Regions from separate parts of the Epibacterium sp. ABZ3_068 genome, predicted to be linked through region 1. Evidence: riboswitches for the same ligand, from Rfam matches in the RefSeq annotation. Region 1 holds a riboswitch; each other region holds the start of a gene.

Region 1 (5,639 bases):
TTGCGGGCGCCAGGGCGGCCATCGCGCCAGAGCCTGCTTGCGACAGGGTTGGGCCGCCATTTGGGCTCCCCCCCGGTGCACCTTGCGGCGCGGCTGAGGCGTAAGCCGAAGCCGCGCCCCCCCCGCTTGCCGCAGGCGCGCCCATGCTTTGCATGGGCATCCCGCCACCTGGGCCGCCAGAGGGTGGGGGGGGCGGAGTGTCTTGCAGTTTCCGCAACAACTCTTCCGGGCTGGGCAGATCGGCCACATGGGTCAGGCGGATTACCGCCATCTCTGCCGCCATCATCGCATTGGGTGCCGAGGAGACTTCTTCCAACGCTTTCAACAACATCTGCCACATACGCGTCAGCACCCGCATCGGCAGGGCTTCGGCCATAGCCTGACCCCGCGCGCGCTCGTCCGGGCTGATGGTCGGGTCTTCTGCGGCATCCGGTGTGATTTTAACCACAGAAACCCAATGAGTGATCTCGGCCAGATCGCGCAGCACCGCCAGTGGATCCGCGCCTTCGGCGTATTGTGAGGACAGTTCTGTCAGGGCTGCCGCCGCATCGCCGCGCAGGATCATATCGATCAGGTCCAGAACCCGGCCCCGGTCTGCAAGCCCCAGCATGGCACGGACCTGATCCGCGGTGGTCTCACCCGCGCCGTGTGAAATGGCCTGATCCAACAGCGAGGTTGCATCCCGGGCTGAGCCTTCGGCAGCGCGGGTGATCAGTGCCAGCGCATCTTCCGCAATCTCGGCCCCCTCAGAAGTTGCGATTTTGCGCAAAAGGGCAATCATCACCTCGGGTTCAATCCGACGCAGATCGAACCGCTGGCACCGTGACAGCACCGTGACCGGCACCTTGCGGATTTCAGTGGTGGCAAAGATGAATTTAACGTGGGCCGGCGGCTCTTCCAGCGTTTTCAACAGCGCGTTAAAGGCTGAGGTCGACAGCATGTGCACTTCGTCGATGATATAGATCTTGTAGCGCGCAGAGGCCGCGCGATAGGCGACGCTGTCGATGATTTCGCGGATGTCATTGACACCCGTGCGTGAGGCCGCGTCCATCTCCATCACATCGACATGCCGGCCTTCCATGATCGCCTTGCAATGTTCACAGACGCCGCAGGGTTCTGTTGTGGGCCCCCCGGTGCCGTCGGGGCCGATACAATTCATCCCCTTGGCGATGATCCGCGCGGTAGTGGTCTTGCCGGTACCACGGATGCCGGTCATCACAAAGGCCTGCGCGATCCGGCCCGTTTCAAAGGCGTTTCTGAGGGTGCGCACCATTGCGTCCTGGCCCACCAGATCGGCAAAGGTCTCGGGCCGGTATTTGCGCGCAAGTACCTGATATTTGGGCTGGGTGCCCGCCTCTGCCGCAGGGGTGTCAGTCATAATGCTCCGCCGGATTCGCGTCGTTTGATCATTTGTCACAAACTAGGCAAGCGGGCTGTATTCGTCCACTGCTCATCTGGCGGTGGGATGGCATATTGGCAAACGACCCGGGATCCAGCCGTTTTTATAAGAAAGTTCTAGGTTTATGACATATTCCAGAGTTAGAGTTTAGGGGTGGGAATGGCGGAACTCTAGCCCAGCTGGGGAGGCGCTGATGCGGATGGAACGCACGTCAACACCGGCCAAAGGTTCAGGACCAATTGAACCGGGTCAAAACACGCTGACAATACATGCCCTTTCGGTGGCGAATGGGAACTTGGCCTTGTGCCGATTGCCCGGAGCAACTGGCGATTACTGGGCGGATTTGCAGCACATAAACGATTGGAAACCGGGGCTGGTCCTGTCAATGACCACTACGCCCGAGCATGAAGCCGTGGGCGCGCTGACGCTTGGCTCTGACATTCAAAGCATGGCCAGCCGGTGGTTTCACTTGCCGGTGCCCGATTTCAGCACGCCGCCGCCGGATGTTTTGTTCAAATGGCCCAAGGCCAGCCATGCAGCGCGCAGGGCATTGGTTGGAGGCGGTCGGGTTCTGGTTCATTGCAAGGGCGGATGCGGCCGGTCGGGGATGGCGGTTTTGCGTTTGATGATCGAAGCCGGCGAACAGCCGCATTCAGCGCTGAAACGGCTGCGCGCGATCCGCCCCTGTGCTGTAGAAACGGACGAACAGATGGCCTGGGCCATCGGCGCGCGCAGGGTTTAGGACGCAAATCTCAGCCGGGGCGAGTGGCAGATATCCGCTCCTGCAGCACGTTCTGGGTCTTTGCTTTATGTGGAATGGCCTGCGCAAGCGCCCGTGGCCGCGCCGGGAGAGGGGCAAGTGCAACTGCGTTGGCGCCGTCTTTGCACAGCATGACATCTGCAAACAGGTCCAGATCAGATTGATCCGCGGTGTCCTCTACGTCGCAAAACACCCGAATGCGATAGTGCGATGCCACAAACCGGGCCATGCAGCCCTCGGGGCAGGCGTTCAGCTCGGCCTGCCCGGTCATCTGAAAGTTATCTTCGGTTACACCCTTTGCTGTCGTCATGCTGGCGCTGAGCGCCTTGATCATTCGCATGACAGCCGGGCAGGGGCGGCCCAGTTTCATACAATGTGTCGCCGCACAATCATGCGTTTCATTGGTCCAGATCATCGCGCCCTCCGCGCATTTGGGTCGGGTAATTGGGAACGTAGACCGGGCGTTTTTGCTGTGGTTCAGCCATGCGCAGATCCCGTCCCGGAGCACCCCGCCCGGTTTCGAGTTTCAGTACGGATGGCAGGTCTCCTGACTTGCGGGTCAATGCGTCCCCGAACCTTCCCGGCCAGTGTGATCTCTCACCAAAGGGCCAGTGGTTCATTTCGGGGCAGCTCGCCGCTTACAGTTGCGGGGGCAGTCTCGGACTGGGAGAAACCTTTGCAACGCGCAAAGGGGCTCCGCACCGTGTTCCCTTTTCATCCTGTTCCACAGCAGTGGGCACAAGAACCATCTGCACCATGGCTAGCGGGGGCGGAGGCGAGTCGTCAAACGAAATCTTGTGGTGCGCAATTGCGCTCCGACCACATGCTGATGGGTTTGTGTGCGGAGATAAGGTGAGAGGCTGGACATCGACCCAAGCGGGGCTCGTTGTGGCTGCTTCCTTCCGGACCTGACCAGGTTGGCGAGGCGCTCGCCCGCGCCAACCTCTCGAATCCGGATATAGAGCGCGGATCAAAGAATGACAAGGGGATGACAAAAAACAGGAACAGTTCCGTGCAAAAGAGGGGCTTGCCGCGCGCAGTCAGGTTAGAGCTGCAGGCGCAGTTCCAGAAACCCTTCGGAATTAACGGGTAAGAGTGACACACGGCTGGCAGGCAGCTCGTCCAAATGCTGGGTGGCTGCGGGGCCAGTCAGGGCAATCGCCTGAGTGGCCTGGCCGATCGGGGAGAAATGCCATGGAGAGGGAGCGTTTTCCAAGGGATCCCGGCGCAGATGACCGGCAATATAGTCGCGGATGACGTCCCGCAGATGTACCGGCGGCAATGAGACCTGCGGCGCATATCGGACCATATTGAAATGCCCGCCGCCACTGGCGCGGTAGCTGTTTACAGCCACCAAGAAGCGCTGATCGGGGCGAACGGGGGCTCCGTTCCAGCGCAGGTTGTGAATGCGTCTGGCGGTTGGGTCGACCAAAATTCCGGTTGCGTTGAAGCGTATGGGCTGGGTCAGGTCGATGTCGTACTCCACGCCAAAGATCACATCATAGTTGTGACCAGCGCGTTGATCATTGACCAAAGGGTGGTTCTGGCTGCCTGGGGTGATACGATTAAATATGCCCGAGGACATTTCAAGCCAGTCGGCAAGCTCGGTGCCGGAAATCTCCACTGCGCGCAGCTGATTTGGGAAGACCTGCAAATCGTTTACATGGCGCATGGTCACCGGGCCCGTCGGCACATCGGTGTAATAGCTGGGGCCGGCGCGGGCGCCGAATTTTCCCGGTGCAACCGCCGACAACATGGGTAGGTCCGATGCCGGCGTGCCCTGGATATAGACTCGCAAGGCGGCCGCTTGCGCGCAGGCGGTCAGCTCCAGCGACCGGTCATGTGAGAAAAAGGTGAAAAACGAGTGCAATGGTTGAGAGAGTGTACCAACCGGTTGGTCGAGCCGTTTGCAGGCTTTTTCATGGTCATCCATCAGCGCGTCTCTGAGCGCAGTCTCTTCTTCGACCAGTTCACCGTTACTGAGAGCAACCGCGCGCAGTGAAGCCTGAGCCTCTGTCAGACGCCAACGGTCATCAACCCAGCTCAGTGACAGGTCGATAAGGCCCAAATGGCTGCCAAATGCGCCGGGCATCACCACCGCGCTGTCTTTGGGTTGGGTTTTGTCCGGCAGCGCCAAATGGGTATGGCCCGCAACGATTGCATCGATCTCGGGTAGGGCGCTGAGCGGGTGAAGGGCGTTTTCCATGTTCAAAACAGCGTCATGTTCACCCAGACCCGTATGCGCGAGGGCAACCACCAGATCGCATCCCTGCGCGCGCAGCGACCGGGCGACATCCCTGGCCGCGTTGACCATGTCCTGAACAACAACCCGACCTTCCAGGTAATGGGCGTCCCAGACTACGGTTTGCGGAGGCAAGACCGAAAGCACGCCGATACGGACAGGCGGCTTGTCGGGCATTGCCGGGATCTGTCGTTCCAGAATGGCGCTGTCTTGGAAGGGGAGTTCCAGACCTCTCTGAATTGCGCTCATGTTTGAACAAATTGCAGGGCAGGGCGCATCTTTCAAGAGCCGGCCCAAAGTGGTCAGACCGTAATTGAAATCATGGTTCCCGAGCCCCATCACATCGTAATCGAGAATGCTAAAGGCAGTGATCAGAGGGTGTTTCTGTTTCTCACCCTGCAGGATGTTTTCACCGATCGGAGCGCCCTGAAACCCATCTCCATTGTCCACCAATACCGTGGCGGCGCCCTGTTGGGCCGCTTCGGTACGGGCGTGTTTGATCAAGGTTGCGACACGTGTGAGACCTAAAGCGATGTTCGAATTGTCAGAATAGTAATCATGGGCAATAAGATGGGAATGTAAGTCGGTTGTTGCCATCAGGCGCAACCGGGCCACCGGATTATTCGGAGGCGTTTGCGTTCCTGTCATTTTGCCGTAGCCTGGCGCATTTCTGATTTGCCCGCCCCTGGATTTCTTCGGTGTTCTCACCCATTGAAACAGTGTTTAAAGCATGTGCAAAGTGTAGAATCTTAACAATTCACCATTTTTGGGGGGGTGTCGCAACCATAGGGGGAAGTTTCCGGTAAAATGTTGGCAATGAAACGATTTTTTGCGAAAACTTCGCTGTGGGATAATTTGAATGGGGTTCCAAAAGGTTAAATCGCACCTCAAGAAATTCCAAAAAACAGGCAAGTGATAAAGAGCATATGAAACACGCAGAAACAGTGACCTTTGGTGGCGGCGGGCTGGATAGAGCGGCCCATTTGCGCACCGATGAAGCCCGGCTCGGCTCGCTTTGGGAACAGGGCGGTCAGGTGCTTTTGTTGTGGGAAGGCAAGCCGCTGGCGCGGCGTACGGACTGCTCGGAAGGGGACGAAACGCTGCCACCGGATCAGCTTGTCTTTTTGGCTAGCAACCATGCGCTGGTTGCCGGAAGCCAGTCGCGTTCAGTCTTCCTGGGTCTGGACAAGCAAGGGCTGGGAGTATTTGCAGCCGAACTGGCCGATTGGGAGCCCGCA
Region 2 (5,639 bases), 1.7 Mb from region 1:
TGTTGCTGCCTTCTTTTTACCGGCGCTGTTCCACTGTCTGGTAGCGGTCTTCAAAAGCTTTACTACCTTTGCAGATCAGCCATCGGATGAAGTGCAAGCAGGTGCCGTGCTGAAACGCGCTCTGAAGGATGAGAATGCCTTTTTGATGGATTACTATCGCACAGAGTGGGCAAAATATGAACGCCGAGAAGCGAATGCGAAGTCTCTAGCCAACATGTTGGCATCGCTTATGTTGATCGGTGGCACAAACCTCGCTTGGGGAAACGGTGATCTGACGGCTCCGTCAATCGTATCCGCATTCTTGGATTACACTGGGATGTGGGGAGAGGCTATTTTGTCCGTCGCAGTACTGACCGTTACCGCAGTAGTCGTGCAAACCTGGTTGCATGTTCGCGACCACTACATCTACCACCCCGAACTGGCGCGTGAGGAAGAAGAAGCCAGACGGAAACGACTGCGCTCTGAAAGATCGTTTCCATAGGCGGTGATCTGAGTTGAGAAAAGGCCAACGCGCTGGCCTCTCAGTCAGCAGCCTCATCCTTGCAGAAGATGGGGCTGAAGGAACAATGCAAGATATGTGCTTGGGTGACAAATAAGATCTTGGGCACTCACCTTCCGCGCGTTCGAAGGGGACGTGCCACCCCATCCCCCGTGCGAATTGATACTGACCCAGCCCCCTGAATTCCGGCCACTGAGGTGTTAGTAATCCGTCCAAGCAAAGGATGGACTATGAAACGCAGATTTTCAGACGAACAGATCATTGGGATGATCAAAGAATACGAAGCCGGTGTGAAAGCCCAAGAGCTGTGCCGGAAGTACGGCATCAGCGATGCAACGTTTTACAAATACAAAGCCAGATTTGGCGGCATGAACGTGTCCGATGCGAAGAAACTGAGAGCGCTGGAAGACGAGAACAATCGTCTGAAGCGGATGTTGGCAGATACGATGCTGGACAATGCGGCCTTGAAAGACCTCGCGACAAAAAACTACTGACGCCTGATGTGAAGCGCAGGGCCGTGTCGGACGTGATGGATCGGCACGGCCTGTCTGAGCGTCGGGCGTGCGAATTGGCGGGCCTGCATCGGTCTGTTTTTCAATATGAGAAGCAGGATCAGGGCGATGACGCCCTGCGCAAACGACTGCGTGAACTGGCGAACGAGCGCCGTCGGTTCGGATATCGCCGTTTGGGCATCCTGTTGGCCAGAGAGGGTTTTGAGGTGAACCACAAGAAACTGTTCCGGCTCTACCGCGAGGAAGGGCTGGCCGTGCGGCGCAGGCGTTCTCGTAAGCGGGCTCTGGGCACGCGCAGGCCGATCCTGGTGCCTGAACGGGCAAACCAGCGCTGGTCGTTGGACTTCGTGTCAGATGCCTTCGCAGACGGCCAACGGTTCCGCGTGCTGTGCATCGTGGATGACTGCACCCGAGAAGCACTGGCTACGGTCGTGGATCGCTCGCTGTCGGGTTCACGCATGACCCGAGAACTGGATGAACTGATCCGCCGACGCGGTCAGCCCGACATGATCGTCAGCGACAACGGAACGGAAATGACATCTCATGCTGTGCTGCGATGGTGCCAGGACACTGGCGTTGGTTGGCACTACATCGCGCCAGGAAAGCCCATGCAGAATGTAAGCGTTGTATCCAGGGCCCGAAACAGCTCCCACAACGCTACCAGTGTTATGCAATAATGCCTCAAAACAAATGAGGTCGCGGCATGGATCAGTCAGGACAGTCTTTCGAAGTCTACGGTTTCAAAATCGAGGTTCACGCCGGAGGGCGCCGCGTTTGGCCGCCAAGTTTCAAAAGGTTCGTAGACAGCGGGCTAAAGAACGGCGAGCTGTCAGTACGTGAAGTCATGAAGACTTGCAAAGTTTCGCAGTCACTCATCTACAAATGGCGTTCTGATGTCCGACGGTCCAAGGGCTGCAAAACTGAAGTACGCGAAGAAAAAACGTTCGCAGAAATTCTGATTCGAGAGGATTCAGAAGATTCAATAGACACATCTGAGATCATTTTGCGCAGCGACCAGCTAGAGATTTCGCTACCTGCCTCCTACCCGGTGTCCGACTTACTGCAAGTAATCCAAACGCTCTCATGATCTCGCCTTCCGGAAACTTCAAACTCTACCTCGCTTCCAAGCCCGTTGATTTTCGCAAAGGAATGGACGGGCTAGCGGCAATCGTTCTGAATGAATTTGAACTGGACCCATTCAGCGGCGCCATCTTCATATTTCGCGCGAAACGGTCCGATCGTATGAAAATTCTTGTTTGGGATGGGACAGGTCTCGTCATGACCTACAAACGAATTGAAGGCGCCGGTTTTGTTTGGCCGCGAATGTCAGATGGCGTTATCACTATCAACCGTTCCCAATTCGAGGCCCTGTTTGAAGGCTTGGATTGGCAGCGCGTCGTTCCTCGGCATGTTCGGAAGCCGGTGGCAATCTAAATTTACAATGCAGACCTTGGCGCAGATTGCGGCGAAGATCCGGTTTGAGCCCAATTCTACCGAATGCTGCGCCTGATCTCAGCGGCAGCTATGCGAGGAAAGTTGCGTTTCCAAGGTCGGCACTAGTCGACGCAATGGATCAGCCTGACCGAGCCATTTCAGACGTTCCTCAGCATCGAAGAAGCCACAGTGCCGCAGGACCAAAGCAGCTGTTCTGCGGTAGATGCACTGATTGAGGTTCACCGCCGGCAGTGAGTCTGGCATGCAGTTCATCTGCTTCAATCATATACTGCGAGATACGTATGCACCTTTGCTTCCGAGTAAGGACTTTGAGCCTAACCGCATCAGTCCTCCATTTCCCGAAGTAGTATTCAGTTTTAACAGTTTAACGAAATCAGTTTCTCGCGATGACGCCTTTTGGCGCCCTCTCTAAGCCGTCTCACTAGACTTTGGCGCTTGACAGATTAAGTTCAGTTTGCCTAAGTCCTGGCCATTCTGGTCCGGCTGGGAGACCATCCGGTTAAAAGGGAACACGGTGAGGTGTAGCCAACAGGCGCCGAATCCGTGACTGCCCCCGCAACTGTGAGCGGAGAGCAATGCTGCGGTATGCCACTGCCCCAAGGGGCGGGAAGGCGCAGCAAAGCCTCGACCCGCAAGTCAGGAGACCTGCCAGGATGATCACCCTATCGCGGTGCGGGGCGCGCCGAAGATAACGGACCTTCCGTAGTGGTGGCAGTTTTCACCGTCTGCGGGGGCATTGCCTTCCAAAGACCAGAATTATGAACATGCTGCCCGGCATGGGCAGCCGCTTGGCCTGTGCTTGCTGCGCGGGCCGGGAGGAATGGAATATGCGCAAGGCAAGCCTGTCCCTAGCCGCGGCCCTGGCCGCCGCCCCTGTAATCGCGACCGCCCAGGATGACGAGGTCACCGATCTGGGAGAGATCATCGTCTCCGGCGGCTTTACGCCGGTCGAGGCCCAAAAATACGGCCGCTCAGTCTCAGTCCTGACCAGCGAAGAAATCGAAGATCGCGGGACCACCACCGTCCAGGACGCGCTGCGTTCGGTCCCCGGCCTGATGGTGAACGGCTCCGGCGACAGTTTTACCCAGGTCCGCATCCGCGGTGCCGAAGCCAATCACACTCTGATCCTGATCGACGGCGTCGAAGCCTCGGGCGGTGACAGCGAGTACATTCTTTCCGGCCTGGACACTGCCAATATCGAGCGGATCGAGGTTCTGCGCGGCCCGCAGTCGGTGTTCTACGGCTCCAACGCCTCGGCCGGTGTGATCAACATCATCACCAAGTCCGGCGGCATCGGCACGGAATACGGCGGCAGCGCGGAAGCAGGCTCTGACGGCTACCGGGCCTCGGCCCGGGTTTCGTCGCGGACCGAGCGCGGCGGTATCGCCTTCAGCTTCGCCCATGACAATGACGACGGCTATGACACCTCGGGCGATGGCGGTGAAGAAGACGGCATCCGCCGCAATACACTGCAATTGAAAGGTGACTACCTGGTCACCGACCGGCTGAAGATTGGCTTCAACTTCCGCACTTCGGATGAACGCTATGACAGCGACAGCACCTCATTCACCGCAACGGACGCGGCCAGCTATGTCGTGGATGATCCGACGCAATTCAGTGACCGGGATGAGCAGCTGGCTCAGGTCTATGCTGAACTGGACACATTAGGCGGCCGCCTAAAACACCGCCTGTCAATCGAACGCACTGACTTTGACCGGTCCTTCAATGGCGGTACCCCGACCGAGACCAAGACTGAAGCAGCAAAGTACCTGCTGAGCTTCGGCCTGGACGGGCAGCAGGCTGATCAAGCAGACCATCTTCTGAACGCAATGCTGGAATGGGAAGAGGACTCCAGCAGTTCCAACCCGGCCTTTGCGCGCGAAACCAATTCGATTGCCCTGGAATACCGCGGCAGCTTTGCCAACGGCCTGGACCTGCAGCTCGGGGTGCGCCACGACAGCAACAGCGTATTCGAAGACGCCACCAGCTGGACCGCCAGTGCTTCCTACACGTTTGCTGGCAGCGGCGTGCGCCTGCACAGCTCGGCTGGCACCGGTGTTGTGAACCCCTCTTACTTTGAGCTGTTTGCCAACAGCACCTTCGGCTCCACCACCTACCTCGGCAATCCGAACTTGCAGCCGGAGGAAAACCGCAGCTTCGATTTCGGGATTGAGGTGCCGTTCCTTCAAGGGCGCGGCCTGGTTGATGTGACCTATTTCGACGAGACGCTGACAGGCGAGATCGAGAGCTACATGGTGAACGCAACCACGTTCTCCTACCGCAACCAAGCCGGTGACAGTGATCGCAAGGGGGTTGAGCTGGCTGCAAGCCTGGAAGCCAGCGAATACCTCGATCTGCGCCTGTCCTACACTTATCTGGACGCCACCAACCCCAATGGCTCGGTTGAGATCCGCCGCCCGGAGCACGAGCTTCTACTGAGTGCCACACTGGATACTTTCAACGGCCGCGGCTCTGTCACCACGGACATCCGGCATGTGGCAGGCAATTGGGACAGTCAGTTCTTTGGCTCCTTTGCCACCGCTGAGCTGCCGGATTACACCACCGTTGATGTGGCTGCTCAGTATGAGCTGACGGATAACGTGGTGCTGACCGGGCGTGTCACCAACCTGTTCGACGAGGACTACGCGGACGTCTGGGGCTACGCCAAACGCGGCCGCGCCGCCTATATCGGCGTACGGGCCTCGTTCTGATCCATGCGCAAACTGCCCGGCATAATCCTTGCTCTTCTATGGGCCGCCACCGGTACTTTTGCCGGGCCATCGCGCGTGGTGTCGATGAACCTCTGCACTGACCAGCTGGCGATGCTGCTTGCGGCGCCCGGCCAGCTTGCCTCGGTCTCCTACATCGCGCAGGACACACGCGCCTCGGCCATGGCGGACGCGGCCATGGCCTATCCCGCCAACCACGGTCTGGCCGAGGAGATCTATCTGTTGAAGCCTGACCTGGTGCTGGCGGGTGCGTTTTCGACCCGGGCGACCACGGATATGCTGCAACGCCTTGGCGTGCCGGTGGTGGTGTTCCAGCCTGCGGATTCGCTACAGGATGTGCGGGAGCGGATCCTGAAAATGGGCAAAGTCCTGGACCGCGAGGAAGCTGCCCGCGATCTGCTGGCCGACTATGACAAGCGGCTTGCCTTGTTGCAGGGGGCCGAA
Region 3 (5,639 bases), 1.7 Mb from region 1:
GGCAGTTTTGAAAAACCGCGCCCACGTCGCGCGGAAGCCTGGCGCTCGGGCCGTTCGCTCCGGCATGTGATCTTATCCCTCGAAGCGCTCGAACCGCTGGCAATTTCCTTGGCCGAAGGCGCACCTGAACTGCAGGATCAGCTTTCTGATCAGTTCGGACGCTCGCTAAAGCGCGCCGCAGCGCTGGAGGATCCAAGCTTTGCAGGCGTGTCCGATCCAGCAAGCCGTTTTCGTATCGAAGCCCTGAAACAGAATGTGTCAGAGCTGCGTGACTTTGTGACGGCAGAACTGGGGCCCCGCCTGGGTGTAGCCGCAGGTTTCAATTCACTGGATGGAGACTGAAATGGCCACACGTCGTGGATTTCTGACAGGGCTATTGGCCGCTGGCATCGCTCCGCAGGCCAGTTGGGCGGACGTAGGCTATCCAGATTTTGTCACAGCAGGGCTTGAGCCCAGCGGCCAGTATATATTGGCCGGCCTGACTGCGACCGGAGATGTGGTGTTTCGCCACCCCCTCCCAGGGCGGGGTCATGCAGCCAGCGCTCACCCTCACCACCCCGAGATCATTGCTTTTGCCCGCCGTCCGGGGCGTTTTGCAGATGTTCTGGACTGCCGCACGGGAGCTCAGATTACCCGCCTCACCCCGCCCGAAGGTCATCATTTCTATGGCCATGGCTGTTTCTCGGCAGACGGGCAACAGCTGTTCACGACCGAGAATGATTACGAAAACGCACGCGGTGTGATCGGCATCTGGGACAGTAAGACTTACCAGCGGATCGCAAGCTTCTCGTCAGGAGGCGTCGGACCTCATGATATTCTGCGCCACCCGGAGGGCTATTTGGTCGTTGCCAACGGCGGAATAGAGACACACCCGGACAGTGGCCGCGCCAAGCTGAACCTGCCGACAATGGAGCCATGTCTCAGCTATCTGAGCTTTTCTGGCGAGATCCTGGAACAAATGAAACTGGATCAAGATCTGCATCTGAACTCAATTCGCCACCTTGCGCTGTCACCGGACGGGACGGTTGGCTTCGCGATGCAATGGCAGGGTGACCTGGGCGAGCTTGCGCCAATCGTGGGCCTGCACAGGCGCAACGCCCCGCCGCGGCTTTTGGCTGAGGGAGACCCGCGCCTGCGAAATCTGAATGGATATGGCGGTTCAATCGCCTTTTCTGCCAAGGGCACGGAGGTGGCGGTTTCATCTCCCCGTGGGGACCGGGTGCAGATTATGAACACCGCATCTGGTGATCTTGTTCAGGAGCATCAGGTTACTGATGTCTGCGGCCTGACTGGAAACACAGCCGGATGGATCGCCACCACCGGTCAAGGTCAGATCCTGAACCTGTCACACAATGACACACACACAATCACAACCGCAGCAACCGCGTGGGACAATCATCTGGTGCCTGTCGGTTGAAACGGGGGCGCCGCGCGCCAGAGAGCTGGAGCCTTTGGCTCCAGCTCTCTGGCGCGCGGCTTGGCCTGACCTTTGGTCAGGCCAGCAGGGCAAAGCCCTGCAGGAAGCACATCAAAACTCTACACCTTTCTGCGCTTTGATCCCTGCCCTAAATGGGTGCTTGATCTGGCCCATCTCCGTTACAAGGTCGGCAATCTCGATCAGCTCTTCTTTTGCGTTACGCCCGGTCAGAACCACATGGGTCATCGCCGGTTTACGCTCCACCAGAAATTCCAGGACCTCCTCAAGATCGAGATATTCGTACCGCAGCGCGATGTTGATCTCATCCAGAAGAACCATCGCGTTACGCTCATCCAGGATCATTTCTTTGGCTTTCTCCCAGCCCTTCCGCGCTGCAGCAATATCACGCACCTTATCCTGGGTTTCCCAGGTGAACCCTTCTCCCATTGCATAGAACTGACAAAGATCACCAAAGTTTTCCTCGATTAGTGTCCGCTCACCCGTGGCCCAGGCACCTTTGATGAACTGCACCACGGCACAGGGCATCTTGTGGGCGATACACCGCATAATCATGCCAAAGCCCGAGCTGGACTTACCTTTTCCCGGCCCTGTGTGGACGATGATCAACCCTTTTTCACCATCCTTGGTCTTCATCATCTTGTCGCGCGCGGCCTTCTTCTTGGCCATTTTGGACGCATGGCGTTCGGCCTCTTCATGGGAAATGACTTTTTCGGACGTCTCACTCATCGGATGCTCCTTCGGGTTTTGCCATGTCTTGACAAGGAAGGGCGCAATAGCGCAAGGGGTTTTATGTTGGTTCCCAAGGCGTGCCTTGGGCGAAGAGGGAATGTGACAGCAGCGCAATCTGCCAAGCACAGCCGCCCCCGCGACCGTGACCGGATGAGGCTTCCGCAAACCACTGGGATTTTCCCGGGAAGGATGGAGGCCACCGCCTGACGTTCAGGTGACATCTGCAAGCCGGGAGACCTGCCAGCACATCGAACAACGGGCGGACGGGGTGTTCTGCAACCGGTTGAGGGCAACACGTAAACTGCGCCCCGCTGGCAGCACCTTTTTAGCCACAGAACAGGAAGGAGCGGCACACAATGGCCGACACACGTGAATCTGGCGAGGTAATGCTGACCGTCTGCACCACCTGCCGCCGTGCGGATGTGGACCCTGAAGGCCCCCGCCCTGGTGCAGTGATGCTTGAGGCTTTAACAGAAGCCAGACTGCCCGAAGGTGTTACTTTGCGAGGCGTGGAATGCCTCTCGGCGTGCACCCGAGGATGTTCCATGGTTCTCAGCGGCGGTGCCGAGCGCTGGACCTATGTCTATGGCGACATGGACCCAAATGAACATGTGGAAGACATTCTGAAAGGTGTCGCAGCCTATGCCCAAACCACAGACGGATTGGTTCCCTGGCGTGAACGCCCACAGATTTTTCGCAAGCAAACTGTTGCCCGCATTCCTCCTCTGAAGCTGCCTGAGGCCTAAAACCAATGTCCAACCTCAACAAAATCCCAGTCACTGTTGTCACCGGCTTCCTTGGAGCTGGTAAAACCACATTGATCCGCCATCTGATGCAAAACCCGCAAGGCAAGCGACTGGCTGTGGTGGTCAATGAATTTGGCACCGCAGGCGTGGACGGAGATATCCTGAAATCCTGTGCGGATGAAAACTGCCCTGCCGAAAACATTATGGAACTGGCCAATGGCTGCATCTGCTGCACCGTGGCAGATGACTTTATCCCGACCATCGAGCAGTTGATGGCTCTGCCCGAAACTCCGGATCACATCGTGATTGAAACCTCGGGGCTCGCCCTGCCCAAACCCTTGCTCAAGGCCTTCGACTGGCCTGCCATCCGGTCCCGGATCACTGTGGACGGGGTAATCGCACTGGCCGACGCCGAGGCTGTTGCCAAAGGGCAGTTTGCCACGGATCTGGACGCGGTACAGGCTCAGCGCGAGGCCGATGAGGGCATCGACCACGAAACACCTTTGTCAGAGCTGTTCAAGGATCAGATCTCCTGCGCGGATATCATCCTGTTGTCCAAGGCGGATCTGGCGGGTGAGGAGGGTGTTGCCACCGCACGCGCCGTGATCGAGAAAGAAGCCCCGCGCCAGTTGCCGATCCTGCCGATGACCGAAGGGGTGATTGATCCGCGTGTTGTCCTGGGCCTTGAAGCGGCGGCCGAAGATGATCTGGATGCCCGCCCCTCGAACCACGAGCATCACCACCATCATGACGATGATGAACACGATGATGAACACGATCACCACCATCATCATGATCACAGCCATGACGAGTTTGAGAGCATTGTGGTCGAATTGGGAGAAGTCTCTGATCCTGAAGACCTGCAAAATCGCATTATCGAGATGGCCCGAAAGCGCAAGATTCTGCGCGTCAAAGGCTATGTCGCGGTTGAAGGAAAACCGATGCGGATGCTGATCCAGGCCGTTGGCGAACGTCTGCGGGCCCAATACGATCAGCCCTGGGGGACCCAGGAGCGCAAGACCCAGTTGGTGGTGATTGCGGAACACGACAATATCGACACTGCGGGTATCCACGCAGATCTGGGAGCCTGATCCACCATGCACGTCGTCTTCCGCGAAAGCCACGGGCTAGATGAAAGTGACACACCACAGGATCTGGGCCAAACGCCTGCAGACCTGATTGTGCTGTCATTTTCAGACAGCGACCTGGGTGCTTTTGCGGCGGGCTGGCACAGAGCCGACGGAAGCCTACCCTCTTTGCGGCTCGCCAATCTGATCGCGTTGAAGCATCCGCTGTCTGTGGACGTTTATGCGGAACAGACGTTGGACGGGGCCAAGGGAATTCTTGTTCGGCTGATCGGCGGGGAAAGCTATTGGCCCTATGGGCTGGCCACTCTTCAAGATCTCGCCCGGCGCAAGGGGATTGCCTTGGCGGTCCTGCCTGCAGATGGTCGCGAGGACCCGCGTCTGGATGACCTTTCCACCCTGCCCGCATCAACATTGCGCCGTCTGCAGCATCTTTGCGACGCCGGGGGGGCCGTTGCGGCCCAGGCTGCCTTGGCGCAACTCGCGCTGGCTGCGGGGCTTTATGCAGGCCCAGTGCGCGGCGTTAAAACAATGCCGGATCAAGGGTTTTACGACCCCGACCTGGGTGTCACTGACCATCTGGACAGCGACGGCAAACCGTTGATCCTTGTGACGTTCTACCGCTCCTATCTGACCTCTGCGGATACTGCAGCGGTGGATGCGCTCATTTACGAATTGCGCGCACGCGGCTATGCCGCTTTTGGGGCGTTTGCAACCAGTCTCAAATCGCCCGCCGCCACGCAATGGCTGCGCGATTGTCTGCCCGGGCTTTCTCCGGCTGCGATCATCAATGCCACGGCGTTTTCCGCTCAGGGGCGGGATGGAAGCCCATCCCCCCTCTCGACCACCGGCTGCCCCGTTTTCCAAGTCGCGCTCTCCACTGCACGGCGTAAGGATTGGGCCGAGGCCAACCGGGGACTGTCCCCTGCAGACCTTGCGATGCATGTGGTTCTCCCAGAGGTCGACGGGCGCATCTTTGCCGGTGTGGTCAGCTTCAAAGCACCGGGAAAGAAGGACCCTGATCTGGAATATTCCCGTTTCGCTCATCGCGCAGACCCAGACCGCATACGGGCCGTGGTTGACCGGATAACGGGACAACTAGCACTGGCGACAAAGGCCAACCAGGACAAGCGCCTCGCCCTTGTTGTGTCGACATATCCTGGGCGCGATCACAACCTCGCACATGCGGTCGGGCTGGATGCCCTGGCCTCCTGCGAAACGATCCTTCAGGAGCTTGCAGCTCAAGGCTATGGGGTCGAGACGCCGAAAAACGCAGGGCTGCGTCTTATGAAAGAGGTTCTGGAACTTCCGTTAAACGACTATCTGGCCGCATTGCACGATCTGCCCGACAGCCTGCGCGAAGACCTCTGTGCCGCTTGGGGCAATCCGGAAGATGATGCCGACTGTGACGGGCAGAATTTCCGGTTCCGCGCCTTGAAGGCGGGCAACGCCATTATCGCCCTGCAACCGGAACGAGGTCAAGTGAAAACCCGTGTCGATGATTATCATGATCTCGACCGGACCCCGCGCCACGCCTATGTGGCCTTCTATCTTTGGCTCCAGCGCCAAATCGACGCGGTGGTGCATATTGGTGCACATGGCACTCTGGAATGGCTGCCCGGCAAGGCAGTGGCCCTGTCC
Region 4 (5,639 bases), 100 kb from region 1:
CCGCATGCGCCCTCTTGATCCGGTTCTCAGGTGGAGATGCGTTCCAGATCGGTTCGTTTTTCAAAAATCCCAAGACTGCCCTATTCGGTGAAGAAAGCCATATTTCCTAAACCGTAACCCAACCATGCCAACGGCTTTTTTTTAGGGCCGTTGGCTAATGTGGAGTGAGGACACCTTAAAATCCGGTACGGTCACTCATGCAAAGCGCAGTATTGGTCAACATGACCTATAGCCGGTTACATCCAGCATGCGATATAACCGGTTATAAGTTGATATATCATAGATCGAATGTATCCCCGATATTCGCCCCCATCATCAGGTAACTGCATCGGAATGTCTCTCATCTGCACAGTTAGCCGCGAATAACACCCCGGTTGTTGATGAGGTAAGGTCCAATCGTAGCAAGATCGTGCGACTATCGATGTTCGCTACAGCGGACATTTAACATGCTATTCATCAAGGGCGACCATGCGGACAAAGCAGCTGTTCAGTCAGCCAGCTTGTTAGGTATGGGTTCGGCCTTCATCCAATGGACCTCTGACTGGACGTGTCCTTCCCTCACATACTTACCCACGTTTTCTGGCATCGCCCTTTCCTTGAATGCTTCTGCCGTGCGAGCTACGAACCCCTCCTGCCTCGTCAGATCGAGCGACTTTGCAAGGTCGTCAAAAAGGCCATTCCGGTACGGGCCGCGATAGAGCGTCGTAACCACTTGCACGCGCAATTCTTCAAACCGAGCCAAAGTCGAATCCGACGGTTGAACCTCTTCATCCACGATCCAAGCGAAGCCCAAAAGTATGAGAGCAGCTTATCATATACGACAGAGTGGCGCGCGTAGAGGTTCTCACCAACAATGCGCTCGCCCTCTGTAAGATAGGGGGAAATCCCTGCGGTAAACGCTTTGAGCCAATCTCGGGAAGGGTGGTCGCGACTGTCCGGGCTGCGTGCATGAGACCCGCCGCCATCATCCCTCCGCGCAAGAATGCGCAGCTTTGGAAGCCGAAGACAGCGGGCGCCATCGCACGAAACGAAGCCGAGAGAGCGTGCCAATATCTCGGTCGCGCCTTATGGTGAAAACTGACCGGCTATTACCGCCGCAGCCGCGCAGAAATGAAACCTCTCGTGGCTTTTCGTGCCGAAATGCACTGCCGGTCGATGGATGAACTGCGTCAAACTCCTCGGCCAAGGCCTCATGGCTCGAGACTTCGACCGACAAGTTGCCGAACTTCTCGTTCGGATCGCGGTGCTCAACCGTTACACAGCTATTGGCATACCCGTCACAGAGCCCGTAGGATAAGTCTGTCCGGGGAAAGGCGAAGTTCGGTCAAGCACCGATTTGTGCAACACAGCCCTTGTCGCGCCGATCTATCTTCAGTGCGGAATGTGTCGTCAGAGCAGCTACTCGTCAACGTCAATTTCGATTGTCGCCCCTGTTCTCGTCGAGCTGCGATCAGACCAACCAGACGCGGGCAATCTGGACCTGTGCAAGCGCAGCATTATCGTGAAGCCACAAAACCTCAAATCGAGCGGCGCAACGCTGTAACCGCACGGGACATTCACGGCTCGAACAAAATGCACGAGGTGAACAGGGTCGCCGCTCAGTCGGGGCTAAGATTGTAACTTAGCATTACAAAACACTTTTGGCCGTTTTGCTTATTCTTGATCTTGACCGTGTTCGCAATTTGATCTCAATTGGCGCCGATGGTTCCCGGTTGGCACAAGCCTTTGCCGGGATGAAAAGGGAACACGGTGAGGTGTAGCCAAAAGGCGCCAACTCCGTGACTGCCCCCGCAACTGTAAGCGGTGAGCGACCTCTGAAACACCACTGGGCCCAAACGTTTGTGGCCTGGGAAGGTTTGAGGAAGCAAGGACCCGCAAGTCAGGAGACCTGCCATCTCGGGCACCTTTGGTGCTTCAACGCAAATCAAACCGGGCGGGGTGTCCGGGAAGGAGAACCGAGATGACAAAGGCCAGATTACCTTTACTGAGCTTCGGATTCCTTTGGTCCCCTGCATCGTCGCGGAGGATCGGATGGACGTCACCCAACACCGGCTAGGCAAAGCCTCTGATGCGGACGCGATCTTGTTAGTGGTGTCAGCGTATTCGTTGAGCAAAGGGGCTTTGAAGCGGCTCGAAGCGGCCGCACTCAATGCCACGTCACGCCCTGCGCGCCTTATCCGTCTGGAAGAAGGCGGCCCAAGCCTGATGGACGCTCTGGATGCTATGCGGGCCGAAGGTCACCGTCGCATCCGGGTGCAGCCTTTTGGTATCCCATTTCCAGAAGGCCTTTTGGCGTGGTTGCCGGGCGTTATGGCGGAGTGGCGAACGCGCGGGCAAAACGCGGATACGTGGTTGGAGCTGGGGCCGGACCCTGCACGCCACACCGATGCTCTGGAGGCCTTCACGGCAGCCTCTCTGGCGCATCCTGATCCGTCCAAACCCATTGAGGGGGTGACCCCGCGCTTGGGCAAACCCGGGTGGAATGATCCTCCCGATTTTGACTTTCACCTTCTGGTCTGCACTGGGCCGCGCTGTGCGATCCATGGGGCGGCGTCTTTCACCCATATGCTGAAAGACGAGCTGAAGGCGGCGGGTGTTTTCGACCGCTGCCTGACAACGCGAACCGGTTGCATCTACCCCTGCAATCGCGGCCCTGTGCTGGCGCTTTACCCGCATGGCCACTGGTACCGGCTGCCCGACGTTACGGCCACGCGCCGTTTCGTGCGCGAGGTGCTGGTATATGGCGGCACTGCGGACGACCTCAGATTTCATACGGCCAAGGCGGCATGCGCGACACTGGCCTAAATTTAGGAGACAAATCCATGACACTCAAATCCCTCTTGCTCGGCGGCGCGGTTGCGCTGGCGGGGGTTCCCGCCCTGGCTGAGGACATCATTAAGATGGCGACAAGCTTTCAGATCCGGTCCATGGACCCGGTCAGCCAAGGGTTCTGGATGCAAGAGTTCGGTCAAGGTGAACTGCTTATGAAGTTTCAGCCTGATGGGACGATCACGCCCTGGCTGGCTGAAAGCGTTGAACGTACCGATGATACGACCTGGGTGATCACGATCCGAGACGGCATCACTTTTCAGAACGGCAAGGTCATGGACGTCCCCGCTGTATTGGCAGCAATCGAATACCACCGCGCGCGCAATTCGGGTACACAGGCCGTCTTACCTGCTGAAGCGACATTCACGCAGACGGGCCCTTTGGAAATCACCGTGAATACCGGCGTGCCGGTTCCCGAGATGCCCAGCATCTTGGCCCATGAGAGCCGTCTTATGATCATCGATGTGGCGCCGGTTTTGGCCGCAGGTGAGGACTATGAGGCGCTTGAGGGGGCGGGAATCCACACAGGACCGTACAAGGTTGTGGACCTGAACGACCAGCGTATGATTGCAGAGCGCTACGATGACTATTGGCAAGGCACCCCAGCTATGGCCGGCCTTGAGCTGCGGTTTGTATCGGATGTGAACGCACGCATTCTGGCAGTGCAAAACGGCGAAGTGGACATCGCCCTTTATCCGCCCATTGCCGCCGCCCCGGTGTTTGCGGTGACGCCCAACGTGAACCTTGCTCTTGGGGCCCCCTCAACGGGCGGGTTCCTCTCCGCCATGGATGTGACCAACGGTGCCTTCGAAGAGATTGCGGTGCGCAAAGCCGTTATGCTGGCTGTGAACTACGAGGAGCTTGCAAACGATGTATTTCATGGCGCAAAGATTCCGGCCACATCGCTGTACAACCCCCGCTTCCCTTGGGCGGTTGAAAACTATCGCTATGACGTGGATGAGGCAAATGCGCTCCTCGACGCGGCGGGCTGGCTCCGCGATGGAGACACGCGCAGGCGTGACGGGGAGACATTGTCGGTCACGTTGATGATCTATCCGCAGCAGCCCGACCTGGTCCCACTGTCGACGGCGATGCAGGCGTATTTGGCCGCCATCGGAATCCAATCCGAGATCGTCTCGGTCGATAGCGTCACGGAAGCGACCATGAACGATCTGGTTGACTGGGACCTGGCAATGGTTGCAACGGGCACTGCCACTGTCGGCTCGGTCAGCGGTTTCCTGAACCGCTACGTTGCTTGCGAGGGCGACCGGAACTACGGCGGCTATTGCAACGATCGTATCCAAAAGCTCATTGAGACGCTGGATGTGACTGTTGACGAGGAAACGCGCTACGAATTGCTGCGCGAGATTCAAACGATCCTTGTTGACGAGGATCCCTATGTGTTCAATGCAACGATCCTGGTTGAACGCGCGCTCACAAGCGATGCTTGGTCCAATTACGTCCCCGCCGTGGCGTGGAACCATATCAAGTACGATACCGCTCCGAAACAGTGACTTGGTTACGAACCATAATAGAGCGCGGCGGCCTTGCGGTCGCTGTCCTCCTGCGGACCGCCCAGGCCCTCCTGACGGCTTTGGCCGCCAGTGTGATCGTCTGGGCGATCCTTCCGCTTGCGCCCGGCGATGTGGCCGAACGGGTGCTTTTGGGGCGGGGCATGCAAGACATTACCTCTGAGGAAATCGAAGCCACGCGCGAAGCGCTGGGATTGAACGAACCGCTGGTTGTTCAGTTCATAACCTGGCTGAGTGGCGTGTTTCAGGGTGATCTGGGGCAAAGCTTTACAAGCCAGGCGCCGGTCACGCAGGAGCTCATGGAGCGGTTGCCAGCGACTCTGATGTTGCTGGGGCTTGCTTTGGTGTTCTCGATCGCCTTTTCGCTGGTCCTAGCGGTGATCGCCGCCGCCTTCCAAGACCGCTGGCCCGACCATCTGATCCGGCTTTACACGCAGATTGGTGCCGCGCTTCCGACCTTTGTCTTTGCACTCTTGGCGCTGACGTTCGTCGTTGTGGGCTTCCAGTTCGGTCGCGTTTTGGCGGAACCGTCCTGGTCTGCCGCGCTCATCCCTGCCTTCATTATCGGTTTGGACCGCGCGGCCAGTTGGACCCAACTGCTGCGCGCAGGATTGTTGGAGGCGATGGCGAGCGGCTATAGCGAGGTGGCCCGCGCACGCGGGGCCTCAGAATGGCGCATCCTTCTGCGCCATGCCTTGCCCAATGCCCTGTTGCCCTTCCTCACGGCTATCGGGATCAGCCTTGGCGCGCTGATCGGTGGCACCCCCCTCATTGAGGCAATTTTCACCTGGCCCGGCCTTGGGGCTTACCTGTTGGAAGCGCTCATATCCCGCAATTACCCGGTGATCCAAGGCTATGTGCTGATCGCAGCCCTCTCCTATGTGGCGGCATCGCTGCTTGTGGATGTTGTGGCCATGGTCATCGATCCTCGTTTGAGGAGACAAGGCTCATGACAGTGCTGGAGCTTGTACGGCCCTCCGTTTCCACAGTTGCAGAGCGCAGTTTACTCAAGCGGCTCTGGCGGCACCGTTCGGGTCACACCGGGCTGCTCCTCGGAGCGTTTCTACTGCTGTTTGCTCTCTTGGGTACAGTTTGGACACCACATCCTCCAGACCTGCCGAATTATGCAAACGCGTTGAAGCCGCCAAGCCCGTCTCACCTGTTCGGGACCGACGCGACGGGGCGCGACATGTTCAGCCGCGTGATGGATGGCGCACAACGCTCCGTCGGCGCGGCCTTGTTGGTCCTCGGGGCCGTTTTCCTCATTGGTCTGTGCGT

The links. Region 1 has a riboswitch for cobalamin ahead of ACXAEW_RS09300 (hypothetical protein). Riboswitches for the same ligand answer to the same signal wherever they lie in the genome.
Region 2: another riboswitch for cobalamin. It lies ahead of ACXAEW_RS01310 (TonB-dependent receptor plug domain-containing protein); the one in region 1 lies ahead of ACXAEW_RS09300 (hypothetical protein).
Region 3: another riboswitch for cobalamin. It lies ahead of ACXAEW_RS01085 (DUF1636 family protein); the one in region 1 lies ahead of ACXAEW_RS09300 (hypothetical protein).
Region 4: another riboswitch for cobalamin. It lies ahead of ACXAEW_RS08785 ((2Fe-2S) ferredoxin domain-containing protein); the one in region 1 lies ahead of ACXAEW_RS09300 (hypothetical protein).

The regions. Positions count from the first base shown of each region.
Region 1 is NZ_JBSWUV010000001.1:1,932,481-1,938,119, forward strand. It holds gene ACXAEW_RS09290 (DNA polymerase III subunit gamma/tau) at 1-1,378, opposite strand, end outside; gene ACXAEW_RS09295 (protein-tyrosine phosphatase family protein) at 1,599-2,141, shown strand; gene ACXAEW_RS09300 (hypothetical protein) at 2,152-2,574, opposite strand; gene ACXAEW_RS09305 (hypothetical protein) at 2,558-2,722, opposite strand; cobalamin riboswitch at 2,680-2,924, opposite strand; RNA gene ffs (signal recognition particle sRNA small type) at 3,010-3,108, opposite strand; gene ACXAEW_RS09315 (5'-nucleotidase C-terminal domain-containing protein) at 3,205-5,049, opposite strand; gene nudC (NAD(+) diphosphatase) at 5,328-5,639, shown strand, end outside.
Region 2 is NZ_JBSWUV010000001.1:257,244-262,882, forward strand. It holds gene ACXAEW_RS01295 (hypothetical protein) at 1-481, shown strand, start outside; partial or broken gene ACXAEW_RS01300 (IS3 family transposase) at 730-1,673, shown strand; gene tnpB (IS66 family insertion sequence element accessory protein TnpB) at 2,095-2,445, shown strand; cobalamin riboswitch at 2,925-3,133, shown strand; gene ACXAEW_RS01310 (TonB-dependent receptor plug domain-containing protein) at 3,225-5,177, shown strand; gene ACXAEW_RS01315 (ABC transporter substrate-binding protein) at 5,181-5,639, shown strand, end outside.
Region 3 is NZ_JBSWUV010000001.1:212,651-218,289, forward strand. It holds gene ACXAEW_RS01070 (imelysin family protein) at 1-342, shown strand, start outside; gene ACXAEW_RS01075 (DUF1513 domain-containing protein) at 344-1,417, shown strand; gene cobO (cob(I)yrinic acid a,c-diamide adenosyltransferase) at 1,529-2,164, opposite strand; cobalamin riboswitch at 2,215-2,428, shown strand; gene ACXAEW_RS01085 (DUF1636 family protein) at 2,524-2,913, shown strand; gene cobW (cobalamin biosynthesis protein CobW) at 2,919-4,004, shown strand; gene cobN (cobaltochelatase subunit CobN) at 4,011-5,639, shown strand, end outside.
Region 4 is NZ_JBSWUV010000001.1:1,828,464-1,834,102, reverse strand. It holds gene ACXAEW_RS08795 (DoxX family protein) at 1-110, shown strand, start outside; partial or broken gene ACXAEW_RS08790 (hypothetical protein) at 961-1,297, shown strand; cobalamin riboswitch at 1,686-1,910, shown strand; gene ACXAEW_RS08785 ((2Fe-2S) ferredoxin domain-containing protein) at 2,032-2,805, shown strand; gene ACXAEW_RS08780 (ABC transporter substrate-binding protein) at 2,823-4,343, shown strand; gene ACXAEW_RS08775 (ABC transporter permease) at 4,340-5,314, shown strand; gene ACXAEW_RS08770 (ABC transporter permease) at 5,311-5,639, shown strand, end outside.